DNA from 4 places in the Bradyrhizobium sp. USDA 4451 genome. Region 1 is predicted to be linked to each of the others. Evidence: riboswitches for the same ligand, from Rfam matches in the RefSeq annotation. Region 1 holds a riboswitch; each other region holds the start of a gene.
What was found. Region 1 has a riboswitch for cobalamin ahead of ACVMB0_RS12535 (TonB-dependent receptor). Riboswitches for the same ligand answer to the same signal wherever they lie in the genome.

Region 1 (4,059 bases):
GCGCTTCTCTGTGCTCGGAAAGCGACCGATCGGTTTCGGAATGCGGGGAGTGGCGAGATGGGTGGTTTGGTGATCAGCGGCGGCCGGGTGGTGGATCCGGCCAGCGGGATGGACGCGATCGGCGATGTCGCCGTCGTCGACGGCAAGATCGCCGCGGTGGGCACCGGGCTCGGCGGCGCGGAGCGGCAGATCGACGCGACCGGGCTCGTGGTGGCGCCGGGCTTCATCGACCTGCACGCGCATGGCCAGACCATTCCGGCCGATCGCATGCAGGCGTTCGACGGGGTGACGACGACGCTCGACCTCGAGGCCGGCGTGCTGCCGGTGGCGTCCTGGTACAAGCGGCAGGCCGAGAAGGGCCGGGTGCTGAACTACGGCGCCGCCGCCAATTGGGCGTTCGCGCGGATCGGCGCAATGACCGGCTCGAATTCGGAGAGCTCGCTGGAATCGTTCGGCGCCGCGATGCGTGATCGGCGCTGGATCGAGAACGTCGCGACCGAGGGCGAGGTCGGCGGCATCCTCGAGCGTCTCGCCAATGGATTGAACGAGGGCGGCATCGGCATCGGCATCCTCAACGCCTATGCGCCGGGCGCCGGCGTGCAGGAATTGACCGCGGTGTGCCAGCTCGCGGCCAATCATGCGGTGCCGACCTTCACCCACGTCGCCTACATGTCTCGCATCGACCCCGAGAGCGCGGCCGAGGCCTATATCCGCCTGATCGGCTATGCCGGCGCCACCGGCGCGCATATGCACATCTGCCACTTCAACTCGTCGAGCAAGACCGACATCGAGCGCTGCGTTGCGCTGATCGCGAAAGCGCAGGCGCAGGGCCTGCCGATCACGGTGGAAGCCTATCCCTATGGCACCGGCTCGACCGTGCTGGCCGCGACCTTCTTCAGCGATCCGAAATTCGAGGAGCGCAACGGTCTCGGCTACGACTCAGTGCAGCGCGTGACTGACGGTCACCGCTTCGGCAGCCGCGAGGAGTTGCTGGCGGCGCAGGCCGCAGATCCCTCGGCGCTGGTGCTGTGGCATGTGCTCGATATCGAGAACAATTCGCATCATCGCGATTTGCTCGACATGGCGGTGCTGTATCCGGGCGGCGCGATCGCCTCCGACGCGATGCCCTGGACGCTGTCGGATGGCCGTCCCTATAGCGGCGACGCCTGGCCGCTGCCGGACGATGCCACCTCGCATCCGCGCTCGGCGGGCTGCTTCACCCGCTTCATCCGCGAATGGGTGCGCGAGCGCAAGAAGCTGTCGCTGCTCGAGGGCATCCGCAAATGCGCGCTGATCCCGGCCGAGATCCTGTCGGCGAGCACGCCCGCGATGCGCGCCAAGGGCAGGCTGCAGGCCGGCGCCGACGCCGACGTCGTGGTGTTCGACTACGAGACGCTGAGCGACCGCGCGACCTTCTCTGCGATGAATCGCCCGGCGGAAGGCGTGCGCCATCTCGTGGTCAGCGGCCAGCCGCTGATCAATGATGGCGTGCTCGACGTCGCGGCGCGTCCCGGCCGGCCGGTGCGCCGGCCCGTCACCGGAGGCTGAGGTGGCGGTCCCGATCCTGCTGGTCGCGGGTTTTCTCGGGGCGGGCAAGACCACGGTCGTCAACCATCTGCTGGCGCATGCGCAAGGACGGCGCATCGCCGCCGTGGTGAATGATTTCGGCGCGATCAATATCGATGCCGAGCTGATCGCGGGCGCCAGCGACGGCGTGGTCAGCCTGAGCAATGGCTGCATCTGCTGCACGCTGGAGGGCGACCTGCTGCGCACGCTCGCCAGTTTGCTGCGGCGTGATCCGCGTCCCGAGTTCATCGTGATCGAGACCAGCGGCATCGCCGATCCCGCGGACATCGTCCGCAATCTGATGGATCCCGTGATCTGGAAGGAGGCGCCGCTGGAGACCGTGCTGTGCGTGGTCGACGCCACGCAGCCGGTCGCCGCGCTGGACGATGCGCTGCTGCGCGCGCAGCTGCGGGCGGCCGATGTGGTGGCGCTGAGCAAGGTCGATCTCGCCGATGCAGCCGCGTGCGCCGCGATTCGCGATGCCGTGCGCGTGGTGCGTCCGGCGGCTGTGATCGTCGATGCCGTGCATGGCGAGGTGCCGGCGGAGCTGCTGTTTCCGGCGGATCTCGATCATCTGCCCGCGCCGCGCGAGACCGCGCCGCGACGGCCGGTGTCCGACCGGTTCGAGACGCTGAGCTGGACGTCGGAGCGGCAGGTATCGCTGCCGCGCCTGCAGCAGGCGATCGGCAAACTGGCGCCGAAGCTGGCGCGCGCGAAGGGCTTGTTCGAGACGGTCGAGCAGCCCGGACGGCTGACGGTGTTTCAGCTCGCCGGCGGCCGCGCGACCTTGGCTGCCGGCGGCGTGCCGGCGCCCGGCGTGCCACGCACGCGGATCGTGTTCATCGCCGAGATGGGCGCGCTCTCGCGTGCGGAGATCGATGAGGTGATGCAGGGATGCGTCGCGTGACATGAAAGCATGCGTGCGACAATCGCATCGAATTGACAGCCATGCCGACTGCACCTATCGTTTTCACCGACGGTTCCCTTCGGGGATCAAAAGGGAATGCGGTGCGAGGGTAACCCCAATGCCGCAGCTGTCCCCGCAACTGTAAACGGCGAGCCTTTCGTCAAATTTGCCACTGGGCTATCCGCCCGGGAAGGCGTCGACAGGCGATGACCCGTGAGCCAGGAGACCTGCCGTCAGTCGTGGTCACACGCGAGCACATCGGGCGGGGGCGTCCTGGTGGGATCGGAGCACTGCCCTTTCGGCGATGCGCCAGTCCGCGTTCGCGGTGACGTGCCACGTTACCGCGAGTCGTTTTCATGTCTCCGTCCTCTCCCGTTGCGCGCAAATGGCGCCTCGGTCTCGTCTGCTCCCTGTCATCGTTGCTGCTGCCGGCTGAAGGCTCGGCACAAACAGCTCCAACCACAAGCCTCGATCCGATCGAGGTGTCGCCCTCGGCGTCCGCAAAGCCCAGGCCCGCGGCGCGCAGCAGCAATACCGCCGCGTCGTCGCGGCCGCGCGCGAGACCCGCAGCGTCAGCGGCAGCGGGCGGCACGCCGCACGCCGCGGCGTCGGGCACATCGGGGACGGCATCGCCGACGCTCAACGCCAACACGCCGGGCGGCACCGGCAGCCGTCTCAACCTCACGCCATTACAGACGCCGGCCAGCGTCGAGATCGTCACGGCGCAGACCATTGCCGAACGCGGCCAGCACAATGTGCTCGATGCCGTCACCCAGGACGCGGCCGGGTTCATCGCAACGCCGGCGCCCGGCAATGGCGGCCTGTCGTTCAGCACCCGCGGCTTTGCCGGCAGCAACTCGGTGATGACCTTGTATGACGGCACGCGCTTCTATGTCGGCTCCGGCACCTTGACGTTCCCCTACGATACCTGGTCGACGCAGCGCATCGAGGTGCTGCGCGGTCCGGCATCGGTGCTGTACGGCGAAGGCGCGATCGGCGGCGTCATCAACGTGATCCCGAAGAAGCCGCTCAACACATCGTATAACGAGGCCGAGGTCTCGCTCGACAGCAACATGACGCGGCGGCTTTCGGTCGACAGCACCGGTCCGATCAATCCCAATGTGTCATACCGGATCAACGCCACCGGCAACATGTCGGACGGCTGGGTCGATCGCGACAAGACCTCGAATGCGGTGGTCTCCGCAGCCGTCCGAGTGCAGGCGTCGGACAATCTCGCCTTCACGCTGTCCGAGGATTATGGCGACCGCAGCCCGTCGCGCTATTTCGGCACGCCGCTGATCAACGGTTCGATCCAGGACGCGCTGCGCTTCAAGAATTACAACGCATCAGACAGCGCGATCCGCTACCAGGACAGCTGGACCCAGTTCAGGACCGAATGGGATGTCGCCGACGGCATCAAGCTCAACAACACGCTGTATTATCTGACCAGCGAGCGGCACTGGCGCGACATCGAGAACTACAGCTGGAATCCGAACACCCGGCTGATCGATCGTTCGAGCTATATCGAGATATTCCATGACCAGAAGCAGCTCGGCAACCGGATGGATGCGACCTTCAGCGGTCAC
Region 2 (4,059 bases), 5.2 Mb from region 1:
GGATATTTGTAATTCCTGAACGCGTCGAGCAGCTCCATCTTCGAGCGCGACGTCTCGATCGAGATGACGTCCGCATCCATTGCAGCAATGGCGTCGATGATGTCATTAAACTCCGAATAGCACATGTGCGTATGAATCTGGGTTTGATCTGCAACGCCTGATGAGCATATCCGGAAGCTATCGACGGCCCATTGAAGGTAGGCCGCCCACTCCGATCGGCGCAATGGCAATCCTTCGCGGAGGGCCGCTTCGTCGATCTGGATCATGCTCGCACCGGCTATCTCGAGATCACGGACTTCGTCGCGGATCGCCAGTGCGATCTGCCGGCAGACCTCGCCTCTTGGAATATCATCGCGAACAAACGACCAGTTCAGGATCGTTACTGGTCCGGTCAACATCGCCTTCACCGGCTTACTGGTGAGTGATTGCGCGTAGAGCCACCAATCCACGGTGATCGGCTTTGGCCGCAAAACATCGCCAAACAGGATCGGTGGCCTGACACAGCGCGAGCCATAGGATTGTACCCAACCATTCCTGGTAAATGCGAACCCGGCGAGTTGCTCGCCGAAGTACTGCACCATGTCATTGCGCTCAAACTCGCCATGCACGAGGACGTCCAGCCCAATGTCCTCCTGCCAACGTAGAGCGCGCGCGGTCTCCTCCTTGAGGAACTTGTCGTATTGCTCGTCGCTCATGGCGCCTTGCGCATGTGCTGCGCGGGCGTTACGGACCTCTGGGGTTTGCGGGAAAGATCCAATCGTCGTGGTGGGAAAGGCCGGTAGTCCAAAGCGTTTGCGCTGGATCTCGGCCCGACGGACAAATGGGCTGGCGCGCCGGCGCATGGCCTGGTCAATCGCTCGCATCCGTACCGCGAGATTGGCATCGCGGATCTTTGGTGAAGTCCGACGGAACGTCACGGCCGACTCCGATTCAGCGAGACTTTCAGCAACATTCTGATCACCCGCGAGTGCCCGCGCCAGGATCGCGAGCTCACGCATCTTCTGTACCGAAAAGGCAAGCCAGCTCTTGAGATCGGATGCAAGTCCGGTCTCAAGTTCAACATCGACGGGCACATGAAGCAGCGAGCAGGACGGAGCGATCTGGACACGATCCCTGCCTAGCTTCGCGATGGCGGGATCCAGTTGCTGGCGGAGCGTCGACAGGTTCGACCGCCATACATTTCGTCCGTCGATGACGCCGAGAGACATGACGAGGTCGCTTCGCCGGGCAGCAATGATCCGGTCCAACAGGTTCGGCGCGCGAACCAAATCCACGTGCAGTCCGGCAACGGGCATGTTCAAAGCTGTGTCCAGATTATCGCCGAGATCGCCGAAATAGCTCGCGACCATGATCTTGACGTCGGGTACTTCCTTGGCAAGCCGATCGTAGACGTGCAGCAAAGATTTTCGCGCCCGCTCCTCCAGATCAAGGACCAGGCAGGGCTCGTCGCATTGAACCCAGTTTGCTCCTCGTTTGGCTAGTTCTCGCAGAACTTCGACATAGACCGGTATTAGCTCGTCCAGGAGCGACAGTGGCTGGAACGCATCCGCACTCTTGCCAAGCTTTAAGAATGTGACCGGCCCGATCAGGACAGGGCGGGTCTGGAATCCCAGGGCTTTGGCTTCCTCGTACTCCTCGATAGGCTTTCGCGAGGACAGGCGGAACGTCTGTCCCCGATGAAATTCAGGGACCATGTAGTGGTAGTTGGTGTCGAACCACTTGGTCATCTCCTGTGCGGGCGCGCCATATCCGCCCGATCCGGGGCTGCAACTCGCATTCTGGCGGTCCCACTGTGAACCGCGGGCCATCTCGAAGTACGTCTTGAGTGAAACCGGCTCGATTTTCGACGCGTAGACTTCCGGTATGGCACCAACCATGACAGAGGTGTCGAGCACCTGATCGTACAAAGAGAAGTCGTTGGACGGAATGACGGTGACACCGAGGGATTTTTGACGGGCCCAGTTCGCAGCGCGCAGGCCAGCTGCGTCCTCGAGCAATTGCTGTTCGCTGATTGCGCCGGCCCAGTAACTTTCAAGCGCGCGTTTGAGCTCGCGTCTTGGACCGATCCGAGGCGTTCCAAGCGTGGCAACCGGAAGCGAGAGAAGAGACATAGCGCTAACCCCGTAGTTGGGGGCAAAGGCCATGGCGGACGCAAGCACGATCGCCGGAGGGCGGCTGCTTGGCGTACCACCGGGACACCCCGCCCGTGGACGTAAATGTGGTCGAGGCAGGTCTCCTGGCTCGCGGGTCATCGCCGCTGTCCGGTCTTCCCAAAGCCCCACGGGCTTCAGTGACTTTGTTGGACAGCGGCTCGCCGCTTACAGTTGCGGGGGCAGCGCCGGCCTGTTCACCGGCTTCCCTCTTAGCTCCGGATCCAGCGGGACCGGAGAACCTCTACGATTTCGATTATCTGCAACGGACCTCTTCCGTCAACCTCTCAGATGACTCTCTCACGTCAATGAGGCGCGCATGTTGATCTGCGTGCCAACCAATCCTGGTAGGCGACTTGCGGTCTGTGATGCCGATAATGCGCAGGAACACATATCGATTCGCGTCAACGGACACTGGGAAACCCCGCAATGAAAATGGCTGTTTGGAGCGCCGTTGGCGTCTTTGCTGTCACCATCTTTGCGATCGGCCTGTTGGGGCGATTGGTGAAAGCGTTCATGAATCAATCCGTCAGACAGATGCTCTCGAAGATGTTGAGCAACTCGAGAGGAAGTTAGCGCGATAGTTGATTGTTTCTCGCTTGCCGGCCCGCGCCACTGGAAACAGCGGCTCATCCAGCCATGAATATGGAACTGAGGCAGCTGGACGATTGACCAGATTGCACCATCGCGCGCGTAGGCAGACAACGCGCGCACCATATCATCTGCCTGCCTGACGATGCGCTTCCGAACGATTCCGTACGCCCGGCAGTGATGACCGACTTTGGCATATGATCATTTGCGAGCCGATAGAGATCGCAGGCGTTCGGGTGACAACACCGGACCGGACGGTTCAAGACCTTTCAAAAGTTCTTCCCGATTCCTCATTCGCAAATTGGCAACGGCCCTCGCTTGCGCCTCGAGGATCGGCTCCACAAAAGCTGAACAAGCCCGCGCGGATCGGCTGAATGGAAACATTGAAACGAGCGCCGTCGGAAAGCCGACAAACATTGCACTAATCTGGCGCGATTTGCCGGCTATTTCCTGGCACGAGGGATGCAAGCTCCGGGATGCCCAGGCTTCTCCCCCTGGGCAGGTCCAGCACAGCAGATGAGGTTGTGATTGGCCCACTGAAGTTAGCGGCGCGTGACATCGAGGGGATAGCGCCTGCTCGCGCGGGACATCGGCAGGCACCCGCGTCGCGTTGCCGCTAACTTCTTCCAATCGAGCATAGCATTGAAGGCGCCGCATTGACGTGTAGATGAAAACCGATGGTCCAGCCGTTATGAAGAGAATGTCTGCAAGAGGCGTGCACCGTCTCTGTCAATCGCTGATTTTCCTTGCTGGGCTGGTTGCGGCGGCCGACAGTGCGCGAGCCGGCGAAAACGCGCTCGTCGAACGCGTCAAGTCAACCTGGCGAGCACAAGACGGTGAGACAATCGAGCACATTGTCTCAAAGGTCTCGAAAGTGGCGCACTTTGTCCCTCGAAACTGGGGAATCGCCGAAGGCATCGACCACACTGAGTATGTTTATCTTTCCTGGACCAGACATCAGGATAACAGTTCAGACGAACATTACGTTATTACCTGGAAGGTCGGGACCGACGGAAAGATTGAAGTTGCGTCTCCCTATGCAAAGCCCATCGAACTCGGCTGGCGCGCCCTGGCGCTTTCTCTCATCGCCAGTGAAGTCACCGACGGCGAAAAAGAAGCAAACCTTGGTTTTCTGCATAATCCGGTCAATTTCAACTTTGTGACGACCGCGCAGGGCAAGCTCGGAAATCTTCTCCGCCACGGCCGTTGTCACATCATCGAACCTGTTGTCGTGGATTACGTTACGGCGGCGACTGACAAGCCGACCGAGAAAGCGCACCGGTGGCGCGTTCTGCTGCTGGTGAACTGCAACATACCA
Region 3 (4,059 bases), 5.2 Mb from region 1:
GCGGATCTCCCATCAAGCCACCGCCTGGATCGTGGGCATAACCGCGGAATTCGGCGGCGACGAGATTGGCGTTGTACTTGCAATCGCGATCCAGCGCGCCCCAGTCGCGCAGCGCTTGCAGCAGGATCTCCTGGTCTTCCTTGCTGACGAACTCCTCGAGCCTGCCCTGCTGGCTGACTTTCGCGAGCAGCTCCGACACGCCGCCCTGGAAATCCGCCTTGATGCTGCGAAAGCGTTGCGGCTTGCCTTCGAATGCGCGCGTCGCGTGCAGATAGGCATTATGATTGAGCTGGATGAAGGGTTCCAGCGTCACATTGAGCCTGCGGCAATAATCGAGCAGCGCCCGGTGGTGACAGGGAATCCGCCACGGACCGGGATTGAGGTAGAGCCCCGGCTCGAACTGGCAGGCCTGCTTAAAACCGCCGAGCTCGACAAAACTGTCCCCGCCACGGATCGACCAGTTGCGACCGCCGGCACGGCTGTTGAATTCGAGGATCTGGACCTTGTAGCCGGCCTTGCGCAGTTCCAGCGCAGCCGTCATGCCAGCAAGACCAGCGCCGAGAACCAACACCGAAGCGCCCTTGACGTCGCCCGCGAGCTTGAGCGGCCCCTTGTAGGCGGACTCGGATGCGAAGCCGAGGCTCGTCATTGCGTGATACATCGCCGAACTGCCGGCGATGGTGCCGATCAGCGCGAGCAGATCCCGTCGCCTGATCACAAATTCATTCTGCACCTGCGTTCACCCAGCCGTTGATTTCGATGACGAAGGCAAACGGCTCGTGCGATCAGTTTCAAGAAAGTGCGCACGCTGCAGTGCAGACTGGTGGCGCCGCCGCGGTGTGCCTGCGACATCGTCTTCGATTATCTCATTCCCACATTGGTCGTGTACCGCGTCGATCGCCGTCGATAAAACAATCATAGCTATCTATCCGCAGTCTTGAGGTAGGCAGGCCGATCCGCGGTCGCAGGAGCTGGTCAGTACACCTGAGTTGATGAACCAACGTCCGGTCACCTCTGGCGACGATTAGCGAGCCGTCGATCATATCTCGACGCGTCGAAGATGCGCACGTTTCGTTCATCGAGGCGCTTGCCGGACACGTATAGCCGTTCGACGGAAAACGAAGCAGTTGATCACGCGGCACGAGCCCTCGAGCGACTTCTTAAAGTGCACCAGCAAGAGCGATGCCAATATTTTACGACATCGATAGGTGGAGAAGCCGACTAGCCCAGATGTGCGGTAGGCCAGACGATGACTGATCTCCTCAGAGATGTTGCCGCTCTTTCATTGGCGACTTTCGAGCTCGATATCGGAGGTTTCTGGTTCTAGTCGCACAACCAAGCCGCTCCGCCGGCGATTGCGGACACAGCGAACCAGTGGAGCGCCGGGACTAACCGCGCTTGGCCAGAGCGTAAACTATTCGCAGTTTTGAACGCCAGCGATCGGCTAGTTCGAAGTCGCTTTTGCGCTGGTGGTATTGAACCCGACATTGTTCGATGTCCGACGCACGGAGCTGATGACGCCGAAGACGTGCGATGATTGGTTGTATGAGTTCACCCCGGCTTGAGCGGCTTTTCGAGTCCTTGCCAGCGATAGATCGCAAATGACAGCGCCCAACTGACCAGGAAGACGCCGACGACGAGATAGCCGAAATTGGCCAAGCTGCCGTTGAGATCGTTCACCGCGCTCCAGAAGGTGCCTTCAAGCGCTAATTTGTTGGCGAGCAGGCCAAGTGCCTCGATGCCGCCGATCAGCAGCGCCACGACGACTGAGATCGCCGTAATGGTCAGATTGTACCAGATCTTGCGGATCGGATTGAGGAAAGCCCAGCCATACGCGCCGACCATCAAGACGCTGTCGGTCGTATCGACGAGCATCATGCCGGCGGCGAAGAGAGCCGGAAATATCATCACCGTAGTGAAGTCTAGCCCTCCCGAAGCTTGCCCGGCTGCGACGGTGAAAAGGCTGATTTCCGTCGCGGTATCAAATCCGAGGCCGAACAACAGACCGATCGCGAACATCTGCCAGCTCGCCGTCACCATGCGAAACAGTGGGCGCAAGAGCCGGGACAGCAAGCCACGACCAGACAGAAGCAGATCGAACTCATGCTCTCCAATTCGTTCGCCACGCCGCGCACGCTGAAAGCTCCGCCAGACATCCCGTAGGATCACAAGGTTGATGGCGGCAATCGTCAGTAAGAAGAAGGCTGATGCGCCGGTGCCGATGATGCTGCCAACCGCCCGGAACTCCTGGAAACCGCTTTGCAGGGCGAGCGCCGCAGCTGCGATCGCGGCGACCGCCACTGCAACCGACAAGGAATGGCCAAAGGCGAAGAAAAGTCCGACCGCGAGAGGGTGCCTGCCATCCTGCATCAGCTTGCGAACGACATTGTCGATGGTCGCGATATGATCGGCATCGACGGCGTGCCGAAGGCCGAGCACATAGGCCAGCAAGGCTGTCGCCAGCAGCGTCGGCCTGTCGGACAGCGCTACGATGGCCCAGGTCCAGGCCAAGCAATTGATGGCCAACAAGAAGGCATAGAGCGAGATGATTCGACTACGCGAGGCCGCCGATCCGTCGTCTAAGGCAAGCGTTAGATATGAGAACATGATCTTGCTTCGGTAGCGCATCTAGATGAGTTTGGTTACGAACGTCCCTCGTTGCATAGGCGCCGCGCACGCCAAAGCCGGTCCGGTCAGACTGAAGACGAACCGACGGATACAGCATACGATGATCATGACCATTCGCAGCACGAGGTGGACAATTGCGCTGGTCGCAACGGCAGTGGAGTTGAGTGGCATTTCCTACTTTTCATGGCTAGTGCCTCCTTCGCGGTGCAGGTTTCGTGCCGCTCTGCTCGGCTAACGTGCTCGACCGCTTCGTCAGGCTTATATCGGCCGTGAGCTCGTGTCGCGCGATTGCGCCGCCGCGTTGACGTTGCAACCTCGATCTGAGCCGTAGTCAAGTTTAGCGAGCCAACCAGTGCCTCAGAGCACCCCGTCCGACGCATTGCGCATGACAATGGCTGCTAGCAGGTTTCCTGGCTGCGGTTCGCCGCTCTTGCCCCTTCTCGGAATTGCGAATCCCGGTGGTATGGAATGGTCATCGCCGCGCCACTTATAGTTGCGCAGGGCCGCTCCGGCATTGTCCTGCCAGAACCCACCGAGCGCCCTTGAATAGCCTTTCGAACACTACCGATGACAAAGCGAAATGGCCTCAGAGGGCGCGTCAAGTAGTCGCCGGCGAACAGGCGAGACGCCGTGGCTGAGGAAAAAGAGATAACTTTGCCTCTCAATCTCGGAATTGCGGACGAGATCGAGGCTCCAAGACGCTGCGGCTCTGCCTGCACAGTAACTCGGCCCGGCGCTAGCCCCACGAAGAAAAAAGGACGCTTGAAGACACTTAGGCGACTGGAAGGCTGACTTCGTCTCTGTCCTTCGTCATGGCGTCATAGACTTTGACCTGGAGCATGGGACGGCGCTTCTTAAGCTCTTGCGCTCCTGCCCAGGCGCCGTCTCTTGTCGCGAACTCGGTTTTCAATTGACCGTCGACTTCGAGCACATAACCGAAAGCGGGCAATCGACGAGTGGATGCAACCATCTTAATCCCTTAGCATCGACGAATCCGATCGATGCTCGCACCTAACCCGAGTCGCCTTCGGCAGGCCAGTAGGCAGGAGAGCGGCATCCGCGACCACGAATCGGCAGGTTATCGCCGCTCGTCGCAGAGGACTGCGCGCGCCATCACGGCGTTGACGACGACTTCCGCTGCTTGCTCTGGCGCGTGCTCCATTGTCCTGAGATGAATCTCGGGCCTTATCGGCGCTTCGTAGGACGCATCGATGCCCGTGAAGTTCTTGATCTCACCGGCTTTTGCCTTTGAGTAGAGACCTTTTGGATCCCGCCTTGCGCATTCCTCGATTGGCGTATCGATAAAGACTTCGATGAACTCGTCCTTACCAATCAGGCTGCGAACCATATCTCGTTCGGACCTGTAGGGGGAGATGAACGAACAGATCACGATCAAGCCGCTGTCCAGCATCAACTTGGCAACCTGTCCGG
Region 4 (4,059 bases), 2.4 Mb from region 1:
CGGAATGCCTCGAACTCGGCCTTGGGCATGCCAAGCGTCTTGAGCAACAGCGCATAGGCGTCAATATGGACGGTCTCCATATTGGTGAAGGCAGCCATCATCATCTGCACGGTGAGCGGCTGGAAAATCGGAACGTAGCGCTTGAGATAATTGTCACCGACCTCGATGTCCGATTGAGTGAAGAAGCGGAATATCTGGGTGAGCAGCGCGCGCTCGTTGGCAGTGACACGATCCGACGCCCAATCCTTGAGGTCGGAGCCGAGCGGAACCTCCTCGCCCATCCAATGAGTCTGCTGCTGGCGTTTCCAGAACTCGTAAGCCCAGCCATAGCGATCAACGTCATAGCTTCCGGTCGAGTCCAGGAGGCCGACCCGTCCCTTGCCGATCAACGTGCGCGGATCGACAGCCGAGAGGTCAATCACTGACATGCAAGGCACTCCTCATAGTCGGTGCGCTGCGGCTGCGGTCGCTCCGCCTCGTCACGGCCGCTGATTTTGCCGGCGAACGCTGCGCGCGAGATCGACTTCGAACGGCAGTAATAGAGGCTTTTCAATCCGCGCTCCCATGCCGTCCAATGCAGCATATGGAGATCCCACTTATCGACGTCGGCCGCCAGATAGAGGTTGATCGATTGGCTCTGGCAGATGAACGGCGCGCGGTCGGCGGCGAGCTCGATGATCCAGCGCTGGTCAATCTCGAAAGCGGTGCGAAAGATCGCTTTCTCGTGCTCCGAGAGGATGTCGAGATGAGCGACCGATCCCTCGTGCGCTATGATCGACTGCCATATCGCCGGGGTGTTGGCGCGCTTGGCCGTGAGCACCCTGGCGAGATGCGGATTGCGCACCGAGATGGCGCCAGATAATGTCTTATGGGTGTAAATGTTGGCCGGGACTGGCTCGATACAAGCGCTCGTGCCGCCGCAGATAATGCTGATCGAGGCGGTCGGCGCGATTGCGATCTTATGGCTAAAGCGCGCCATCACGCCGCGTTCCAGCGCATCCGGGCAAGGGCCGCGCTCGCGAGCGAGAATTACCGACGCCGCGTCGGCATCCCGCCGGATTTTCCGGAACATGTTCAGATTGAACGACTTGGCCAGGACGCTCTCCATCGGAAATGCCCTTGGCCTGAAGGAACGAGTGGAAGCCCATGACGCCTAGGCCGACGGAGCGCTCGCGTAGGGCAGCATAGCGGGCACGCCTCATGCCCTCCGGCGCCACCGTGATGAAGTGGGTGAGCACGTTGTCAAGGAAACGCATGATGTCTTCGATGAAGCCCGGCTCCTCGCTCCACCGGTCCCATGTCTCGAGATTGAGCGATGAGAGACAGCACACCGCGGTGCGCTCCTCGTCGCGATGATCGATGCCGGTCGGCAGGGTAATTTCGCTGCACAAATTGGAGGTCGAGACCTTGAGGCCGAGGTCGCGCTGGTGCTTGGGAAGGGCGCGGTTCACGGTGTCGATGAACAAGAGATAAGGCTCGCCGGTCTGCAGGCGGTTCTCGAGGATACGTTGCCACAGCTGGCGAGCGTCGATCTCGCGAACCATTTCGCTGGTCTTTGGACTGCGAAGCGCGAACGCTGTCCCGGCTCGCACGGCATGCATAAATTCGTCAGTAACGTTGATGCCGTGATGCAGGTTGAGGCTCTTACGATTGAAGTCGCCGGACGCCTTCCGGATCTCAAGGAACTCCTCTATCTCGGGATGTTGGACATCGAGATAGACTGCCGCCGAGCCGCGCCGCAACGAGCCTTGACTGATCGCCAGCGTCAGGCCGTCCATGACGTGGATAAACGGGATGATGCCCGAGGTGACACCGCCCTTCACCTTCTCGCCGATCGAGCGAACATTCCCCCAGTAGGTACCGATGCCGCCGCCGTTGGAGGCAAGCCAGACGTTCTCGTTCCAGACGCCGACAATACCTTCGAGCGAATCCGAGACCGAATTGAGGAAGCATGAAATGGGTAGACCACGCAAGCTGCCGCCATTCGAGAGCACCGGCGTCGCCGGCATGAACCACAGTCGGGACATTGCATCATATAGACGCTGAGCATGTGCAACATCGTCCGCAAACGCGCACGATACCCGCGCAAACATGTCCTGGACGCCTTCGCCCGCGAGCAGATAACGGTCGGTCAATGTCAGCTTGCCGAACGATGTCAGGAGGCTGTCGCGCGATCGATCAAGGGCAAGGTCAGACGGCTTTGGAGCTGGCGCGAGGGGACGCGGCAGCGGGGCCAGCGATGGAGGCTGCGCAACAGACCGCTGAAGCGGGGCAAGCTCTGCCTGTGCTTGCGCTGCCCGCACACTGGATGGTGTAACGAGATGACCCTGCTGATCGAAATCAAAAGACGGCGACATCGGCAACCCCGCGATGTTTGGAGCCGGGGCCGCGGACGACTTGCAGGGAGACAAACGTCCCTCAGTGCAAGCGCTCCACCGGGGCACCCCGCCCGAGGACGTTTGTTCTGTCGCGGCAGGTCTCCTGGCTCGCGGGTCGCTGCGGCTGTCGACCTTCCCGGCGCGTTTCTGCGCCAGTGGCCCATGATGACAACCGCTCACCGCTTACAGTTGCGGGGGCAGCCCCGGAGTAGCCGTTCGGCGCACCAGGTTCCCTCTTAGCTTCCTGTCCTACAAGATAAAGGATGGAAGAACCATGACAGATCTACATCTAGGCGTCACATGCCGAGATTCGTCAAGTCTCGTTTGGGGTACATGAAGCTTCAGAAGAGGACACCGCGAAGTCAATGAATGGAGCGGCCGGCGCCGAGCACCGGTATGTTCCGCTATCCATACACGCTATTCAGGCAAATCAATCCAGAAATCCGGCCGACCATTCATCAGTCTATGCTGATCTGGAACGTAGACCCTACCAAAGGCTCTGAGACCGTTTTTTCCGTTCCGATGAGTATGAGCGGATCTTCAGCTCAAGATCTTCGAAGCTATCAGCGTCAACGATCCAGATGAAATCGTGTCTAAGGCGCTGGAAAGCTATCATGGACGTAGCCGACGCAGTCAGCTCCTCGACGCACGACGCTCCCCGCGCGATCTCGCTGCTCGAACGGCTGAGGGCCCTGAAGAACACGAAAGCTCATCGAGCTCGCAGCGGCTAAGCCGCTGTAAGCGCGACGAAACCGGCTCCCTTCGTGAATTTACCGTCGGCGCAAGCCTTGTCTCACAATGAAGGAGCAGGTCCGTCCCACCGAGATCGCCTGGTCAATATCTTTCTAGCCAGTATAGCTGCTGTTCGGCGCGCATAGCAGATCGATTTGGTCGCGGCGCATCTAGGTCGCCGCCCTTCTGATCAATTCGGCACGTGCCCGGTGCATGTTTGTAGCGGACCAATTGTCTGGCCCATTCTCGCGATCTGCCGATAAAGGCTTCGCCTACTGTTCGGTGCCCAAAGAAGTCAGGTTGGTCCTACTCGGCCGCGTCCATCAGGATTTCCGGATCGTCGCGCCTCTCATCGCGACCCAGAGCACTCTTCGCAGCACGCGAAAGCCTCCAGGGCCGTGCTGGATCACGCCCGACGCGCTTGAATCGTACCCGACGTCATGTTGCAGGATTCGGCGCAAGCCACGACTGTTTGGCAAACAAGCTTGGCATTTCGGACCCGATCGGAACAACGTATGTCGCCTCTGGGCGGTCCCATGTCGGCGATTGACTGCCCGGTCCGGCGACACGGAGATGATGTGGTCCTCAGGATCGAGCACCTCCCGGAGCCCGATTTGCGGCTCTCCTCGACAACATTAAGAGCTGTCGAGCTGACGTGTTTCTGGAGGAAAGGAGGATGCTAGGCGCAGACATGGTGGTAGGCGGCAATCGACGCCCAGAGAGAGGAGCGCCGGACGGGTCCTCCTGTACCCTGTTGTCGAAACCAGCGTGGCAAGGCACGGGCTTCATTCAAGGCATCTGGCCCAACGTCCAAACTCCGGTTGCGATCGTTTCAGGCAAGGCGCGACGCTGCGTTAGCTGCGCTCGATCTGCGGCAATTGCCTGCTCCGGCACCTGAAAGGACCAGATACATGACGGCATACCCTAGGGTCTTACAAGAGTTGCGTGT

Region 2: it holds a riboswitch for cobalamin, as region 1 does, so the genes downstream of both, metE (5-methyltetrahydropteroyltriglutamate--homocysteine S-methyltransferase) here and ACVMB0_RS12535 (TonB-dependent receptor) in region 1, are expected to answer to the same signal.
Region 3: it holds a riboswitch for cobalamin, as region 1 does, so the genes downstream of both, ACVMB0_RS36910 (HoxN/HupN/NixA family nickel/cobalt transporter) here and ACVMB0_RS12535 (TonB-dependent receptor) in region 1, are expected to answer to the same signal.
Region 4: it holds a riboswitch for cobalamin, as region 1 does, so the genes downstream of both, ACVMB0_RS01175 (ribonucleoside-diphosphate reductase subunit alpha) here and ACVMB0_RS12535 (TonB-dependent receptor) in region 1, are expected to answer to the same signal.

Annotation. Positions count from the first base shown of each region.
Region 1 covers NZ_JBTRCH010000001.1:2,711,910-2,715,968, forward strand. Annotated here, with positions in the region: gene ACVMB0_RS12525 (amidohydrolase family protein) at 58-1,548, shown strand; gene ACVMB0_RS12530 (CobW family GTP-binding protein) at 1,550-2,473, shown strand; cobalamin riboswitch at 2,527-2,722, shown strand; gene ACVMB0_RS12535 (TonB-dependent receptor) at 2,830-4,059, shown strand, end outside.
Region 2 covers NZ_JBTRCH010000001.1:7,914,596-7,918,654, forward strand. Annotated here, with positions in the region: gene metE (5-methyltetrahydropteroyltriglutamate--homocysteine S-methyltransferase) at 1-2,111, opposite strand, end outside; cobalamin riboswitch at 2,210-2,411, opposite strand; gene ACVMB0_RS37055 (nodulate formation efficiency C protein) at 3,409-4,059, shown strand, end outside.
Region 3 covers NZ_JBTRCH010000001.1:7,879,821-7,883,879, forward strand. Annotated here, with positions in the region: gene ACVMB0_RS36905 (flavin monoamine oxidase family protein) at 1-733, opposite strand, end outside; gene ACVMB0_RS36910 (HoxN/HupN/NixA family nickel/cobalt transporter) at 1,552-2,607, opposite strand; cobalamin riboswitch at 3,012-3,209, opposite strand; gene ACVMB0_RS36915 (hypothetical protein) at 3,401-3,598, opposite strand; gene cysN (sulfate adenylyltransferase subunit CysN) at 3,707-4,059, opposite strand, start outside.
Region 4 covers NZ_JBTRCH010000001.1:281,657-285,715, forward strand. Annotated here, with positions in the region: gene ACVMB0_RS01165 (ribonucleotide-diphosphate reductase subunit beta) at 1-389, opposite strand, end outside; gene ACVMB0_RS01170 (ribonucleoside-diphosphate reductase subunit alpha) at 419-1,072, opposite strand; gene ACVMB0_RS01175 (ribonucleoside-diphosphate reductase subunit alpha) at 966-2,357, opposite strand; cobalamin riboswitch at 2,455-2,670, opposite strand; gene ACVMB0_RS01180 (radical SAM/SPASM domain-containing protein) at 4,022-4,059, shown strand, end outside.